DNA from 2 places in the Shewanella sp. 0m-6 genome. Region 1 is predicted to be linked to the other one. Evidence: predicted binding sites of a transcription regulator. Region 1 holds the regulator's gene; the other holds the start of a gene.

Region 1 (7,912 bases):
GTCACTGAGTGCGACCACTTTTTTTATACCGCTGTAGCTATCAGGCATGACCTGCTTTATGGCATGACTCAGTGTAGGTTGTGGTAGCTGACCGCAGTTATCTGGGCGTTTAAGTGTGCGCTCACTCACTCGAGTCGTTTTAAGTTCTGCATTACAGATCCAATAGGCGGTCTGTTGATGTGACTCTTGGCTGGCATTGGCCTTCTGATCAGTTGTGACTTCTTGGATCAGGTAGGGCCCATCAAATTGATAGTCTTCATTGGCGCTAAGCTGCGTTGACAGCAAGAGCAGCGTTGCGGCATAGAGTAGAGGTTTAAACATAATGTGGTAACTCTTAATATTAGTTATTTGTATCGATTGGTACTGTAACTTGCTTCTTTTTTTTATCGTTTTACTTGGGTGGTTCTTGCTACTTACCAGCCGATTAAATAGCGGCTACGTTTACTGAGTAGCTTTTTAATGATGATGGCAATCAAGTAAGAGATAGCTACAACCACTAAGGTGACGATTAAAGTGGTAAAGATATTACCTTGGCCATTTAATCCCAAAAAATCTGGGCTGTCATAGAGCATCCACCACGGCGTTGTTATCCATGGGTGGATAAAGTAAATCGCAAAACTGACTTCTGCTAGCTTTTGTAGTGGTGCAATCGAGATATGCTCAAACTTGTTCAAAATTGCCAGTATCACCAGCGTGAGTAAGATTTTTTGTGGCAGCATTAAGTCTGGCACTGTCATTTCAAATGGGGCTTTATTAAGCGTGCCTGCACCAAAGTATTGCGCCTGTATAAGCGCTAAGGCAATACCCGTGAGTAACATCGGCAGCCAATACTTATCGATAAACGGGAACAGTTTATCGCGATGCGCCGAGCCCCAAACTCCAAGCAGGTAGACGGGTAAGAAGTAGACTAAAGACTGAATCGCATTGAGGTTTGATATGGGGCGATGCACCATAATGGCAATGATTAAAAGCGGAATCGCGTAGTAGAGTACTTGCTGCTTTTTAATGAGATACATGACCCAAGGCGATAGGGCGAATAACATCATTCCCATTGGAATATACCAATAAGCGGTAAGGGTACGGCCAGTTATTACGTACCAGCTCGCCGCCGCTGCAGGGCCGGAAATATCTGCCATTTCCTTATGCATCATGGGGTCGGTTCCCACTGTGAGATGCCAAACAATCCAAGGCAGAGACAAAAGTAGATAAGGAAGGAAAACAAATTTAGTTTTGCTCTTCATATACTTTTTGTAGTCCCAGCGGTGATAAAACACATGGTGAAAAAGAAAGCCGGAAATAAACACGAAAAAGACCGTGCCATTCATCATTAAGTTAAACCATGCTTTATCGGCAAAGGTTTCAATTTGCCAACCCGCTGGGCGATAGCAGTGCGCCATGACGATAAAGATAATCGCAATACCACGGAAGTGATTAATACTATTTAAAAAAGCTTTTGGCTTGCTAATGCTAGGTGTGACGTCTGTTTCTGCTGTGACAGTTTCTTCAGTAACTTTATTTTCCCTAATTTGGTTTTCCCTAATAAGGGACCCAGCGGGCTCTGTCTTCAGCTTATCGGCCGTTACTGCGGGCTGCTGTTTGTCATCCATTGCTTTGCTCGTCCATAAATGTTCGTCGTTTAATATATCGAGTGCACGACTTGTTGTTTTTAATTGGCTATTTTATACCAATGGATATCTTCGCATAATTAGCAGGTATTTTGTTACGCAGTTGAAAAATATTTATTTATTAGCCATCTATTTATTGGCCATCTATTTATTAGATGACTGTTCATTAGGTTCATTAGGTAGCTATTTATTAGGTGGCCACTTATTCGCTAGCTGCTGAGGAAGGCGGGAGTAAACTTAACGGGACAAGTAGATAATAAAAAGGAGGCCAATGAGGCCTCCTTGTTTAATCGAGTGTAAGAATTATTTAACCATGCGCTTATACTTCAAGCGATGTGGCTCAACAACATCAGTACCCATAGTTTCTTTCAACCATGTTGAGTACTCGGTGTAGTTACCCTCATAGAAGTTCACCTTGCCCTCATCACGGTAATCTAGGATATGGGTCGCGATTCTATCGAGGAACCAACGGTCGTGCGAAATCACCATGGCACAACCAGGGAATTCAAGTAACGCTTCCTCTAGTGCACGTAAGGTTTCCACGTCCAAATCGTTGGTTGGTTCATCGAGTAGCAGTACGTTACCGCCAGCTTGTAGAAGCTTAGCTAAATGCACACGATTACGTTCACCACCTGATAGGCTGCCGATAATCTTTTGCTGATCGCCACCACGGAAGTTAAAGCGGCCTACATAGGCACGGCTTGGAATTTCGGTGTTGTTGATGCGCATGATATCTTGGCCATCAGAGATCTCTTGCCAAACCGTGTTCTTGTCATTCATTGAATCACGGAACTGCTCAACAGAAGCGATTTGTACAGATTCGCCTAACTCAACGCTGCCGCTGTCTGGCTGCTCTGCACCTGAAATCATCTTAAATAGCGTTGATTTACCCGCGCCGTTAGCACCGATAATACCAACGATAGCGCCTTTTGGTACTGAGAAAGTCAAGTCGTCAATCAGTACACGGTCGCCATAAGATTTAGTCAGGTTAGTGATTTCAATAACCTTGTCACCTAGGCGTGGTCCTGGTGGAATAAATAGCTCGTTGGTCTCGTTACGCTTTTGGTAGTCGTTAGTATTAAGCTCTTCAAAGCGAGCCATACGCGCCTTACCTTTAGACTGACGGCCTTTAGCCCCTTGGCGCACCCATTCAAGTTCTTTGGCAATTGTTTTTTGACGCGCGCTTTCTGTGGCAGATTCTTGGGTTAGACGGGCATCTTTTTGCTCAAGCCAAGATGAGTAGTTACCTTCCCATGGAATACCTTCACCACGGTCAAGTTCTAAAATCCAACCAGCGGCATTATCAAGGAAGTATCTATCGTGGGTAATGGCCACAACGGTACCTGTGTACTCTTGTAAGAAGCGCTCTAACCAGGCTACCGATTCGGCATCCAAGTGGTTGGTTGGTTCGTCGAGCAACAGCATGTCTGGCTTTTCAAGCAGTAAGCGACAAATTGCCACACGGCGGCGTTCACCACCTGAAAGCACTTCAATTTTCTCATCCCAATCGGGTAGTCGTAGTGCGTTAGCGGCACGGTCCAAAACTACATCTAGGTTGTGAGCATCTTGCGATTGAATAATGGCTTCTAACTGGCCCTGCTCTTTAGCAAGGGCGTCAAAGTCAGCATCGGGCTCGGCATAAAGCGCATAAACTTCGTCTAAACGTACCAGTGCATTTTTGGCTTCGGCCACGGCTTCTTCAACCGCTTCACGTACAGTTTGGTTTGGATCAAGTTTTGGTTCCTGCGGTAAGTAACCAATTTTTAGGTCCTGCATTGGGCGCGCTTCGCCCTCAATTTCAGTATCCAAGCCCGCCATAATGCGCAGTAGGGTGGATTTACCTGAGCCGTTTAAGCCTAAGACACCGATTTTTGCGCCAGGGAAAAAGCTTAATGAAATATCTTTTAAGATCTGTTTTTTAGGCGGGACAATCTTGCCCACTCTAAGCATGCTATATACAAATTGAGCCATGTTATTTCTCTTTGATTGTATTTTTTCTACGTTGATTGGCGGCAATTCTACTTGATTCGATACAGAACTTAAATCTGAATTCGAGCAGTTTCATTCACAGTTAACGCATAAATCTGTTAGCTAGGTATTGGTGGTTATTTATACCGATTAGTGCTTTTTACGAAACTCTCTCATCTAGAAATGCAAGTAATTTCATGTTGTAAATACTGGGATTGTGATCGAATGCGCTGTATCATACCGCGCAACCCTACTAGAAGAATTTTACAGCTGGAGTGAGTAATGCTGAAAAAAGATATGAATATCGCGGATTACGATCCACAACTATTTGCAGCAATTGAAGATGAAACGCGTCGTCAAGAAGAGCACATCGAACTCATTGCTTCAGAAAACTACACTAGTCCTCGTGTTATCGAAGCTCAAGGTACACAGCTAACTAACAAGTACGCTGAAGGTTACCCAGGTAAGCGTTACTACGGTGGTTGTGAGCATGTAGATATCGTTGAAGAATTAGCTATCTCGCGCGCTAAAGAGCTATTTGGCGCTACATACGCTAACGTTCAGCCACACTCTGGCTCACAAGCAAACGCAGCTGTGTTTATGGCATTGCTACAAGGTGGCGATACCGTTTTAGGCATGAGCCTAGCCCACGGTGGTCACTTAACTCACGGTTCTCATGTGAGCTTCTCTGGCAAGCTATACAATGCTGTTCAGTACGGTATCGATGAATCAACAGGTAAGATTGATTACGCTGAAGTTGAGCGTCTTGCTTTTGAGCACAAGCCTAAGATGATTATTGCGGGTTTCAGCGCATATTCGGGCATTGTTGATTGGGGTAAATTCCGTGAAATCGCTGATAAAGTAGGTGCATACCTGTTTGTTGATATGGCGCATGTTGCAGGTTTAGTTGCCGCGGGGATCTACCCGAGCCCTATGCCACACGCTCACGTTGTGACAACAACAACGCATAAGACACTAGCTGGCCCACGTGGCGGCTTGATTCTATCTGCGATTAACGATGAAGATATCTACAAAAAGCTAAACTCTGCGGTATTCCCAGGCGGCCAGGGTGGTCCTTTAATGCACGTTATTGCTGCTAAAGCCGTTGCATTTAAAGAAGCACTAGACCCTGAGTTCACGACTTACCAAGAGCAAGTGGTTGTTAACGCTAAAGCGATGGCGCGTACGTTCATTGAACGTGGCTATGATGTGGTATCTGGTGGTACTGAAAACCACCTATTCTTGCTTGATTTAATCAGCAAGGACATCACAGGTAAAGATGCTGATGCCGCTCTTGGCAATGCTAACATTACCGTTAACAAGAACTCTGTACCAAACGACCCTCGCTCACCATTTGTGACCTCTGGTCTGCGTATAGGTTCACCTGCAATTACCCGTCGTGGATTTGGTGAAGAAGAATCGGTGCTGTTAACTAACTGGATGTGTGACATCTTAGATGACATTTCAGATCTTGCCGTTAGCGAACGGGTTAAGAGTCAGGTTCTGGAATTGTGCGCTAAGTTCCCTGTTTACGGTTAACCTTAAGCGTTTAATCAGGTAGACTCCTATGGCCGCATTTATGCGGCCATTTTTGTTATTATTCGAGCATACTTTTGATTCGAGCCTACTTTCTGAGGTTTTGCTAAATTCAGTGAGTGAAACTACCTAATTTCTAACCGGAGGCTAAATGCATTGTCCATTTTGCAGCGCAACTGACACAAAAGTGATTGATTCGCGATTAGTCGCTGACGGCCATCAGGTTCGTCGACGTAGAGAGTGTGTTCAATGCCATGAACGTTTTACTACCTTTGAAGGTGCCGAGCTTGTGATGCCTCGCGTAGTGAAACAAGATGGCAGTCGCCAGCCGTTTGATGAAGAAAAATTACGTGGTGGCATGTTAAGAGCCGTAGAGAAAAGACCTGTGTCTATGGATCAAATTGAACAGGCATTAACTAAGATTAAATCGACTTTACGCGCGACGGGTGAGCGTGAAGTTAAATCAGAAATGATAGGTAATCTGATGATGGACCACTTAGTCAACTTAGATAAAGTTGCCTATATTCGTTTTGCTTCTGTCTATCGTGCCTTTGAAGATGTTTCAGAGTTTGGTGATGCAATCGCTAAACTGCAAAAATAACCTATGCTACATGGGCTAAGCCAACCGCTTAGTCCTCAAACAATCGAACAATCGGAATTGCCGCCATTATGTGGTCTATCGAAGACAGTCAAATGATGAGCCTGGCCATTGAATTGGCACAAAAGGGCATTTACACCACTCGTCCAAATCCTTGTGTTGGCAGCGTTATCGTCAAAGATGGCGAAATTGTTGGCGAAGGCTACCATATTCGTGCTGGCGGTCCTCACGCCGAAGTTTACGCCTTAAATATGGCTGGAATCGATGCCAAAGGGGCTACCGCCTATGTCACGCTAGAACCTTGCAGCCACTATGGCCGTACGCCTCCTTGTGCTAAAGCATTAATCGAGCACGGTGTAAGCCGTGTTGTCATTGCCGTTACCGACCCCAATCCACAAGTGTCTGGTCGTGGCATTGCCATGCTGCGAGAGGCTGGCATTCAAGTCGATGTGGGCTTGATGACCGAAGAAGCGAAGCAAGTTAACCTAGGCTTTTTAAAGCGAATGGAGAAAGGCTTGCCGTGGGTCACGGTTAAGCTTGCTGCGAGTATCGATGGTAAGACTGCGCTGTCTAATGGTGTGTCAAAATGGATAACGGGACCTGAAGCGCGCAGCGACGTTCAGCGGCTTCGTGCGCGCCATTGTGCATTGGTCACAGGTGTTGAGACGATACTTGCTGATGATCCGAGCCTCAATGTGCGTCATAGCGAATTAGGCTCGCTTGCACACCAGTTAGCCCCAGCAGAAATTCATCAACCACTGCGGGTAGTATTAGACAGTCAAGCACGCCTTGGCGCTGAGCTAAACTTATTTAACACAACAAGCCCAATTTTGTTGGTGTCGACAATCGCGTACCCCGAGAATGTGAAAGCAGCTTGGCCAGCTCATGTGACTCATCAAATTTTGCCCGCGGTTGATTCTCGTATTGACCTGCAAGCCTTGTTGGGTTTATTGGGGGAGAGTTGTAACTCAGTACTCGTTGAAGCTGGGGCAACACTCGCAGGGGCCTTTGTTAACCAAGAGCTTGCAGATGAAATCGTGCTGTATCAAGCGATGAAAATCTTAGGCTCTCATGGGCGTAATTTGCTCGCGCTAGATGATTTTCAAGCCATGATGGACATACCGCGCCTCAACCTAATCGATGAGCGCAAAGTGGGTAAAGACACCCGCTTAACGTTAAGAGTGAGTAATTAGTTTATGTTTACTGGGATTATTGAGTCAGTTGGTCACTTAAGAAAAGTGCAGCGCCGTGGTGATGATATTCGTTTAACCGTCGCCAGCGGAAAACTGGATTTGTCAGATGTTAAACTTGGCGACAGTATTGCCACCAATGGTGTGTGTTTAACCGTTGTTGAGTTAATGAGCGACGGTTATGTGGCAGATATTTCAGCCGAAACAGTCAATTTGACGGGGTTCTCTCATTATCAGGTTGGAAAAGCCGTTAACCTTGAAAAAGCCGTTACCCCCACAACCCGTTTAGGTGGGCATATGGTCAGTGGTCATGTTGATGGTATTGCCCATGTGGACGACAGACAGTTTCGGGGCCAAGCGATTGAGTTTTGGCTAACACCACCTGTAGAACTGGGCCGCTATATCGCCCATAAAGGTTCAATTACAATCGATGGTGTGAGCTTAACCGTTAATGAAGTGCAAGGGCATAGATTTAGGCTGACCATAGTACCGCACACTGCAGGTGAAACGACCTTAGTGGATTTGAAGGCCGGCGACAACGTTAATATTGAAGTGGACTTGATAGCCCGTCATTTAGAAAGGCTAATGAGTTACGGCACCCAAGAGCAAGAGAGCAGCCCCAAGTCAGAAGTGACTATGGAATTGTTAGCTCGCTCAGGTTTTTTACGATAAAGACTGGCTTAAGGCGGATTTGACGATTAAATTTGTCTTAATCAAGTCTATATACAATCAAGAATAATCATTACATTAGATACTGGTTTAAGTTCATCGTTATTGACGCATGTAACTTAGAATACAGTGAGAAAAATAAAGGTCTGAACATGGCGTTACATAGTATAGAAGAGATCATCGAAGATATTCGTCTAGGTAAGATGGTGATCTTGATGGATGACGAAGACAGAGAAAATGAAGGCGATCTGATCATGGCTGCCGACATGGTGACGCCTGAAGCTGTGAATTTCATGGCGACATTTGGCCGTGGCCTTATCTGCCAA
Region 2 (7,912 bases), on a different contig from region 1:
CCGCGATTTTTGCCTTCAAACAAGCCAATAAAGGCATCAGGCGCATTGTCTAAACCTTCATATATCGTTTGCTCAGCTTGCACCTTACCTTCTGCTAGCCATTTACCCATTTGCGCAGCGAAGTCGCCGTAGTGCTCCCAGTGCTCAAATACGATAAAACCTTCAATCTTTAGCTTCTTTATGATGATTTGCGCTAGGTTACTAGGTCCTGGTGTCGGCACTGTATCATTGTATTGGGCAATCATACCGCATACCGCAATTCGGCCATGATCTTTCATATGGTTAAGTGCTGCAAAGAGGTGCTCACCGCCCACATTTTCAAAATAGACGTCAATTCCTTCAGGTGCAGCCAGACCAAGAGCGGCATCTAAATCACCACAGGTTTTATAGTTAATGACAGCGTCAACACCTAAGCTTTTAAGGTACTGGGCTTTTTCATCTGAACCGACAGAGGCAACAACACGTGCGCCCATCAGTTTACCTATTTGCACCGCTACGCTGCCTACCGCGCCAGATGCAGCTGATACAAAGAGTGTTTCACCCTGTTTTAGCGCTGCAATACGATTAAGGCCCGTCCAAGCTGTCATACCAGGCATGCCTAAGACACCAAGAAAATGCGACTCACAAATAGGTGTATCAGGCAGGCGAGTTATCTCTGTGCCGTCGGTGATAAAATGGCTGCGCCAGCCAAACATGCTGTTAACTTTGCTGCCAACAGGAAAGTCAGGGTGTTGTGATTCAATGACCTCACCAATCGCTCCCCCTTCTAATGCTTTACCTAGCTCAAAAGGTGCAATATAGCTCTTTCTGTCAATCATGCGTCCACGCATATAGGGGTCGACAGACATCCAAAGATTTTTCACCAGAAATTCACCGGGCTTAATAGCAGCTAGAGTGAGTTCTGCTTGGTTAAAGTTGTCAGTTGTTGGCATGCCTTCAGGGCGAGACTTAAGTTGAATGATTTGAGATTTCATATCTTTCCTTTATTTTATTTGCGCGCAAAGTAATTGAATGCATCATAGTAAAGCTTTATACATTTTGCAAATGCTTTGCGCGCAAAATAATTGCTCGCAAATAAAAGTGGTGTAAGCTAGTTTTGACACCTGATGTGAGTTAAAATTAGTAAAATTTTGACTTGCCTAAGTGTAGTAGCAGTGACCAACAACGACTCAAACGACACGTCTAACAATTGTCTTTCTGATAACGTCTGCTTTGCGCTCTATACGGCTAACAACGCCTTAATGAGAGCTTACCGTCCGTTATTGGAGCAATATGAGCTGACATACCCACAATATTTAGTCATGCAGTCATTATGGCTACAAGACAGAGTAAGCTTGACGCTGGTATCACAATCGACCCGGCTCGATATGGGGACGTTGACCCCTATCGTTAAGCGACTTGAGACTAAAGGTTTTCTAAAGCGACTGGCTGATGAAACCGATGAGCGTAAAAAGGTGATAGCGTTAACCGATGCCGGTCATAGCCTTAAGCTTGAAGCCTTGGCGCTCAAACAAACCTTGTTAGCAAAGGTTGATATGAACCCGGAGCAAGTTGAACAACTTAGAACGTTATGTTTGTCCTTAACCCATGCGTTGACGCAAAAATGACCAGTTGATTTTCTAGTTAACAAGTCGGCACGTTAAATGCTTTAGAGATCCCTATACTCTCTTTACGCCGGCTTTTTGACGATGAATCCACTCAGCAGTATCAGCAATGCAGTTAATAGTAATGCTCAGGTATCAGACACTTATGGCGTTAATAGTGGCCAGTCAAATGTTGGCGGTGCTGGGGCTGTCGCTGCACTAGGAGCGACAGCGCCTCAAGCTGAAACGACGGAGCTGACAAAAAATGATAATACGCTGGTATTATCTGGCCGTGCAGAAAGAGCACAGAAAATCGAGGCGATGGCTAACGATTTCTTCAAAGGAGGCCAATTTACTTCGGCACAATTACCGTCCCTTATTCAACGTCTTTATCAAGATGGCATTCTCAGCGAAGGCCAGCTCAACCGATTATCTAATAGCGGTTTCGACATCCCGCCAGCAGAAGTGCAGCCTTTATCTGACTTTATTGATGAACAGCGCAGTATGTTAACCAATAGCGAACAAGACCGAGAGCTTGCCGAGCTGCTAGACAACGCGAAGTGGGTCATGGGGGCAATGGATGTATCGCAATCTCCTTTAGTTGCACAAAAGGCTAACCGGGTTTCGAGCCAAATTACTGACTTGTTACAATCTGAAAGGCCATTGACGGAAGTGCAACAGAACCAGTATCAAGGGTTGAAATCGTTGATGCAGCTCGCTGCAATGACTGGCGAACATCAGCAAGAAAATGGTCAGCTCAATAGCTACCTTGCATTAGCCAAAAGGCATTAGTATTTATCTATGTGTGATTTTACTTTTGTAGTTGAGAATACATTTTGAGCTGGATTCTTTCTGCAAGAGAAGGATCAATTGCTACTTGTCGCTCGCCCTTTTTTAAAGCTTCCAATAAGTTGCGGCACACGTAATGAATAAAGAATTTTACCTGCCTATTTTTATCCACAATTTATACCTAAATTATACTGTCACTAGCCCGCTTACATGAGTTCGTCAAGGCCATAATTTGAGATCAGTGGCTTTGTAGGCAGAACTGTTTTCTTATTGTCTTCCTCTTTTAAAATGATGATCTGGATCAAAGTACTTATCGTTATTTTATAGCTTAATGCGCCACATATTGTGATTTATTGAAAAAGTAGCACTATATATAGTGTTGCTTTGATGAGCGAGCTGAAGAGGATTTATACAATGCCAGTGGTTATTAAACGGGATGGTTACCGTACGCCTTTTGACGAAACAAGGATTAAAGACGCCGTGATAGCAGCTGCTAACTCGGCAGGTATTGAGTGCGCTGAATATGCACAACAGATTGCGGAAAATGTGAGAGAAAGTGTTTCGCAGTTAGCAGAAGTTAATATCCATGATCTGCAAGACACCGTTGAAAACTTGCTCATGGAAGGGCCGTATAAATCTTTGGCGCGCGTTTACATCGAATACCGTCACGATAGAGATATCAATCGTGAAGTTAGCAGCCGCTTGAATAAAGAGATCCGTGGTTTAGTTGAGCAAAGCAATGCGGCTTTGTTGAATGAGAACGCTAATAAAGACTCTAAAGTGATCCCAACTCAGCGCGATCTGCTTGCGGGTATCGTGGCTAAGCACTATGCAAAATGCCACATTTTGCCTAAAGATGTCGTTGCCGCACATGAGTCTGGTGAGATCCACTACCACGATTTAGATTACGCGCCATTCTTCCCGATGTTTAACTGTATGCTTATTGATTTAAGCGGCATGTTAACTCAGGGCTTTAAGATGGGTAATGCTGAAATTGAAACCCCGAAGTCAATTTCTACCGCGACTGCAGTGACCGCACAAATTATTGCGCAAGTGGCAAGCCACATCTATGGCGGTACAACGATTAACCGTATCGATGAGGTATTGGCACCCTTTGTGGCGAAGAGTTACGACAAGCACTACCAGGTAGCGCTTAATTGGGGCATTACCGACGCAAAAGCGTTTGCCACTGCGCAAACTGAAAAAGAGTGTCACGATGCATTTCAGTCATTAGAGTATGAAGTTAACACACTACATACTGCAAATGGTCAAACCCCATTTGTGACTTTTGGTTTCGGTTTAGGTACCTCTTGGGAATCACGCTTAATTCAGCAGTCTATGATGACAGTGCGTATTGCAGGTTTAGGTAAAAATCGTAAAACAGCGGTATTCCCAAAACTTGTTTTTGCTATTCGCGATGGCATTAACCATAAAACCGGCGATTGTAACTACGACATTAAGCAGTTGGCACTTAAGTGCGCTACCACGCGTATGTACCCAGATATTCTTAACTATGAACAAGTTGAGAAGGTGACAGGGTCATTTAAGACGCCGATGGGTTGCCGTAGTTTCTTAGGAACCTTTGAGCAAGATGGTGAGCTTGTGCATGAAGGCCGCAACAATTTAGGTGTTGTGAGTTTGAATTTGCCACGTATTGCGCTTGAAGCAAAAGGTGATGAAGCAGAGTTCTACCGTATTTTAGATGCGCGTTTAGCCATGTCCCGTAAGGCCTTGGACACTCGTATCTCTCGTCTTGAAGGTGTTAAAGCGCGCGTTGCCCCTATCCTATATATGGAAGGTGCGTGTGGTGTGCGTCTAAAAGCTGATGATGATGTTTCTGAGATCTTCAAAAATGGTCGTGCATCAATTTCATTAGGCTATATTGGTCTGCATGAAACTATTAATGCGCTTTATGGCACAGACGAGCATGTTTACGACAGCGAACTGCTACGTGAAAAAGCCATTGCGGTTATTAAGTACATGAAACAAGCCACCGACAGCTGGAAAGCAGAGTCAGGTTACGCATTCAGCCTGTACAGCACGCCAAGTGAGAACTTGTGTAGCCGCTTCTGCGCACTTGATACCAAGATATTTGGTGTGGTTGATGGCGTTACCGCAAAGGGTTACTACACAAACAGCTTCCATTTGGACGTTGAAAAACAAGTGAACCCTTACGATAAGATTGATTTTGAACAGCCATACCCAGAGATAGCGAACGGTGGTTTCATCTGTTATGGCGAATTCCCTAACATGCAAAATAACGTAGAAGCGTTAGAGAACGTATGGGATTACAGTTTTAGCAGAGTGCCATATTACGGTACTAACACGCCTATTGATGAGTGTTACGACTGTGGCTATACCGGTGAGTTTAGCTGTACTAGTAAAGGTTTTACGTGCCCTAAGTGTGGCAACCATGAACCAAGCCGTGTGTCTGTGACGCGCCGTGTATGTGGTTATTTAGGTAGCCCAGATGCAAGACCGTTTAACTATGGTAAGCAAGAAGAAGTTAAGCGCCGCGTTAAGCATTTATAATAAAAATACTAGGGGCTTAGCATGCAAATGGCTTAGCCTGTAGATATTGGGTTTGTGTACATAAAAGGTGCTGTGTTCAGCACCTTTTTGTTTTCTAGTTAAAGCAAAATTCTAGCTGAAACGAGTTTAATATGAATTATCATCAATACTATCAGACAGATGTAATTAATGGCCCCGGTACTCGTGCGACCCTTTTCGTGTCGGGGTGCGAGCACCAATGTCGTGGTTGTTATAACCAATCCACCTGGAACCCTTGTTCTGGTCACCTTTTTGATGAACAGATGCAACAGCGTATTATTGATGACTTAAATGATGAACGTATTAAACGCCGTGGATTATCGTTATCCGGTGGCGACCCTCTGTTTCCTGCAAACCTGACAGCAATTTTGTCGCTAGTTAAGCAGGTGAGGGAGCAATGCCCTGGTAAAGATATTTGGCTATGGACTGGCTACACTTTAGGCAGTTTAACGGCTCAGCAGCAGGAAATTGTCGACTTAGTCAATGTCGTGATTGATGGTAAGTTTGAGCAGTCACTTGCCGACCCCAGCTTAGTTTTTAAGGGCAGTAGTAACCAAGAGATCCATTATCTCAGGTAGATTGAGCATATTACTAACGTAACTTGTCAGTTGTTTAGCTATAAACCTAGGTTAAATTGGCTTATATACTGTTATAATGTGGCAATAATGACAAAACAGCGTCAGTTAACTGAGGCTGTTTTTGTTTCTAAACGTGTAAATTAGATTTGAATTTAAGGTCTGTAAATGAATTTAAAGCAGGAGCTGCAAACGCTCAACGATAAGTTAGACAAATTTCGTCGTAAGCTAGCAGCAGCTGAAAAGCGTACCGATCCGACTGTTATCATACAGTTTAAGCAAGAAATTGCAGCTATGACTAAACGGATCAGCGCTGTTAAAGCTCAGCAAACACGCGAGTTAAGCAAGCAAGGCGGCACGGTTACGGGTCTTCAGTTTAGCCGTGTATTAACTAAAGCCGAGCAGGCAGACATGGGTAAGTTGAAAAAGTCTGTTAAAGGTTTGGTTGTGGTTCACCCAATGACGGCTTTAGGTCGTGAAATGGGTATTAAGCAAGTCACAGGCTTTGCGCCAAAAGAGTTTTAAGCGCGTTTAGTTATTGATTTAGTGAGCCGCTTCAAGGTTATCTTTAAGCACTGGGCTTATGCTTGCTCAAGTTAAGTCTATGGCCGATTAGAGAATGCTTTAAGCCATAGACTGATTGAATATTTGAGCTAGCAAGAGTATCGTCTCAAGCATTTATTTTCTTTATCAGGACGTTTGCAGTCTCATGGAATGAGAGTTGTCGTTAAGGTTTTTTCATGTCGATTAAATACATCGCGTCTTCAAAATTACCCACCCCTTGGGGTGTTTTCGAAATGCATGGTTTTGAAGATAGTGAGACAGGTAAAGAGCACGTCGCGCTTACCTTTGGTACATTTTCTCCAGACGCGCCAATCCTCGGGCGTATTCATTCAGAATGTCTAACCGGTGATGCGCTATTTAGTTTGCGTTGCGATTGTGGTTTTCAGCTACAAACGGCGATGCAAAACGTGGCTGAAGAAGGCCAAGGTTTTATTCTTTATCTACGCCAAGAAGGGCGTGGTATTGGTTTACTGAATAAAATCCGTGCCTATGAACTACAAGATCAAGGTGCTAATACGGTTGAAGCGAACGAACGCTTAGGTTTTGAAGCCGATATGCGTAAATATGACATGATCATTCCTATGATGGAAAAAATTGGTGTCGCAAAAGTACGTCTAATGACCAATAACCCTCGAAAAGTGAAAGCGATGCAAAGTTTTGGCTTAGAGGTCGTTGAGCGAGTGCCACTGCAAGTGGGTAAAAACCGCTATAACGAAGGTTACCTCAAGACAAAGTCGACCGAGTTGGGTCACATGATGTCTGAGTACCACTTTACTGAAGTGGATCCTGAAGCAAAACAAGATTAATACCTTTTAGTAAAGTCTTTATTTTCTTGGCTTTACTCTGCTATACCGCTATATTCGGGCTATCGATTAGAGTTTAATTAAGTTTAAAATCAATTTATGGCCCGTTTGCGTTACCTTTCAATTCTACCTCTTTTGATTATAGTGCCTGCTCAGGCAGAGACTGATTACAGTCATTACGCATTCGCTAATTATCTAGGCAGCGGTCTTTATCGAACGTCCGGGCAAAATGCTACTGTGGCTAACATTCCTATTAGTTTTGATCTACAGCGCTCAGAGACTGAGTCCTTAGTGCTCAGAACGCCGGTTTCCATGGGTTTTTTTAACTTTACCTGGAGTGATTTACCTGATGGCGAGTTGCCATCAAGCGTGGGAACCTTGACCGTAACCCCTGGGCTGGAGTATCGGATTAAAACGTCTGAAACTCATGAATTCCAGACCTATGCCGATCTCGGTTTTGGTACTAACTTTACCAATAGTAATGATGTGGTCATCTATTCGGCTGGGATGTCGAGTCTGCTTGATTTTGAGCTGGGCAATACCCATCCACAATGGGTTAATCGGGTATTCTTTGCGGGTTATAACACCTTGCATGATGGCGCGAGTGAGTCATATTCTGCGGTGCAGTCAGGCATTGATATTGGCACTAACTACTACTTTCAAGTCAAAGGTGTTGAGGTTGAACCGCGGTTCTTTGTTGCTGGCTATTGGTACTTTGATAAATTGAAGTTTACCACCCCGTTTGAAGAAGACGTGCTGGTGGCGAATAGTTTTGAAGTTGGTGCCACTCTGGCTTTTTCTAAACCGGTAGGTTGGGATCTGATTAATATTAAACGTTTTGGCTTGAGTTATCGTAAGGGCGATGGGATAGAGGTTTGGCGCTTAATCTTTGAGTTCCCCATTTAGATAGCGGCTTATGATAAGCGCAGCGCACTCGAATGGAATGGCTAGAGTATTTAAGAGATAGAGGCTTAAGGCTATAAATTCAAATGACTTTGGCTTAGCTTGGCCTATGAATTGAAATATATCGGTTTAATCACTAAACCGA

Evidence for each region. The regulator NrdR, encoded in region 1, represses ribonucleotide reductase genes. The targets are predictions, from matches to a motif close to AAACACNANATNTNGTGTTT.
Region 2: nrdG (anaerobic ribonucleoside-triphosphate reductase-activating protein) is a predicted target of NrdR. The motif match lies at 4,939-4,958, and genes of this name have one in related genera.

What each region holds. Positions count from the first base shown of each region.
Region 1 is NZ_JBRIMD010000023.1:25,202-33,113, forward strand. It holds gene ACVBJC_RS15795 (shewanella-like protein phosphatase) at 1-321, opposite strand, end outside; gene ACVBJC_RS15800 (acyltransferase family protein) at 414-1,607, opposite strand; gene ettA (energy-dependent translational throttle protein EttA) at 1,929-3,596, opposite strand; gene glyA (serine hydroxymethyltransferase) at 3,876-5,132, shown strand; gene nrdR (transcriptional regulator NrdR) at 5,281-5,730, shown strand; gene ribD (bifunctional diaminohydroxyphosphoribosylaminopyrimidine deaminase/5-amino-6-(5-phosphoribosylamino)uracil reductase RibD) at 5,799-6,920, shown strand; gene ACVBJC_RS15825 (riboflavin synthase) at 6,924-7,589, shown strand; gene ribBA (bifunctional 3,4-dihydroxy-2-butanone-4-phosphate synthase/GTP cyclohydrolase II) at 7,739-7,912, shown strand, end outside.
Region 2 is NZ_JBRIMD010000016.1:81,417-89,328, forward strand. It holds gene ACVBJC_RS13415 (NADP-dependent oxidoreductase) at 1-974, opposite strand, end outside; gene ACVBJC_RS13420 (MarR family winged helix-turn-helix transcriptional regulator) at 1,155-1,607, shown strand; gene ACVBJC_RS13425 (hypothetical protein) at 1,689-2,375, shown strand; gene nrdD (anaerobic ribonucleoside-triphosphate reductase) at 2,787-4,904, shown strand; gene nrdG (anaerobic ribonucleoside-triphosphate reductase-activating protein) at 5,036-5,500, shown strand; gene ACVBJC_RS13440 (YibL family ribosome-associated protein) at 5,666-6,022, shown strand; gene ribA (GTP cyclohydrolase II) at 6,238-6,867, shown strand; gene ACVBJC_RS13450 (hypothetical protein) at 6,964-7,770, shown strand.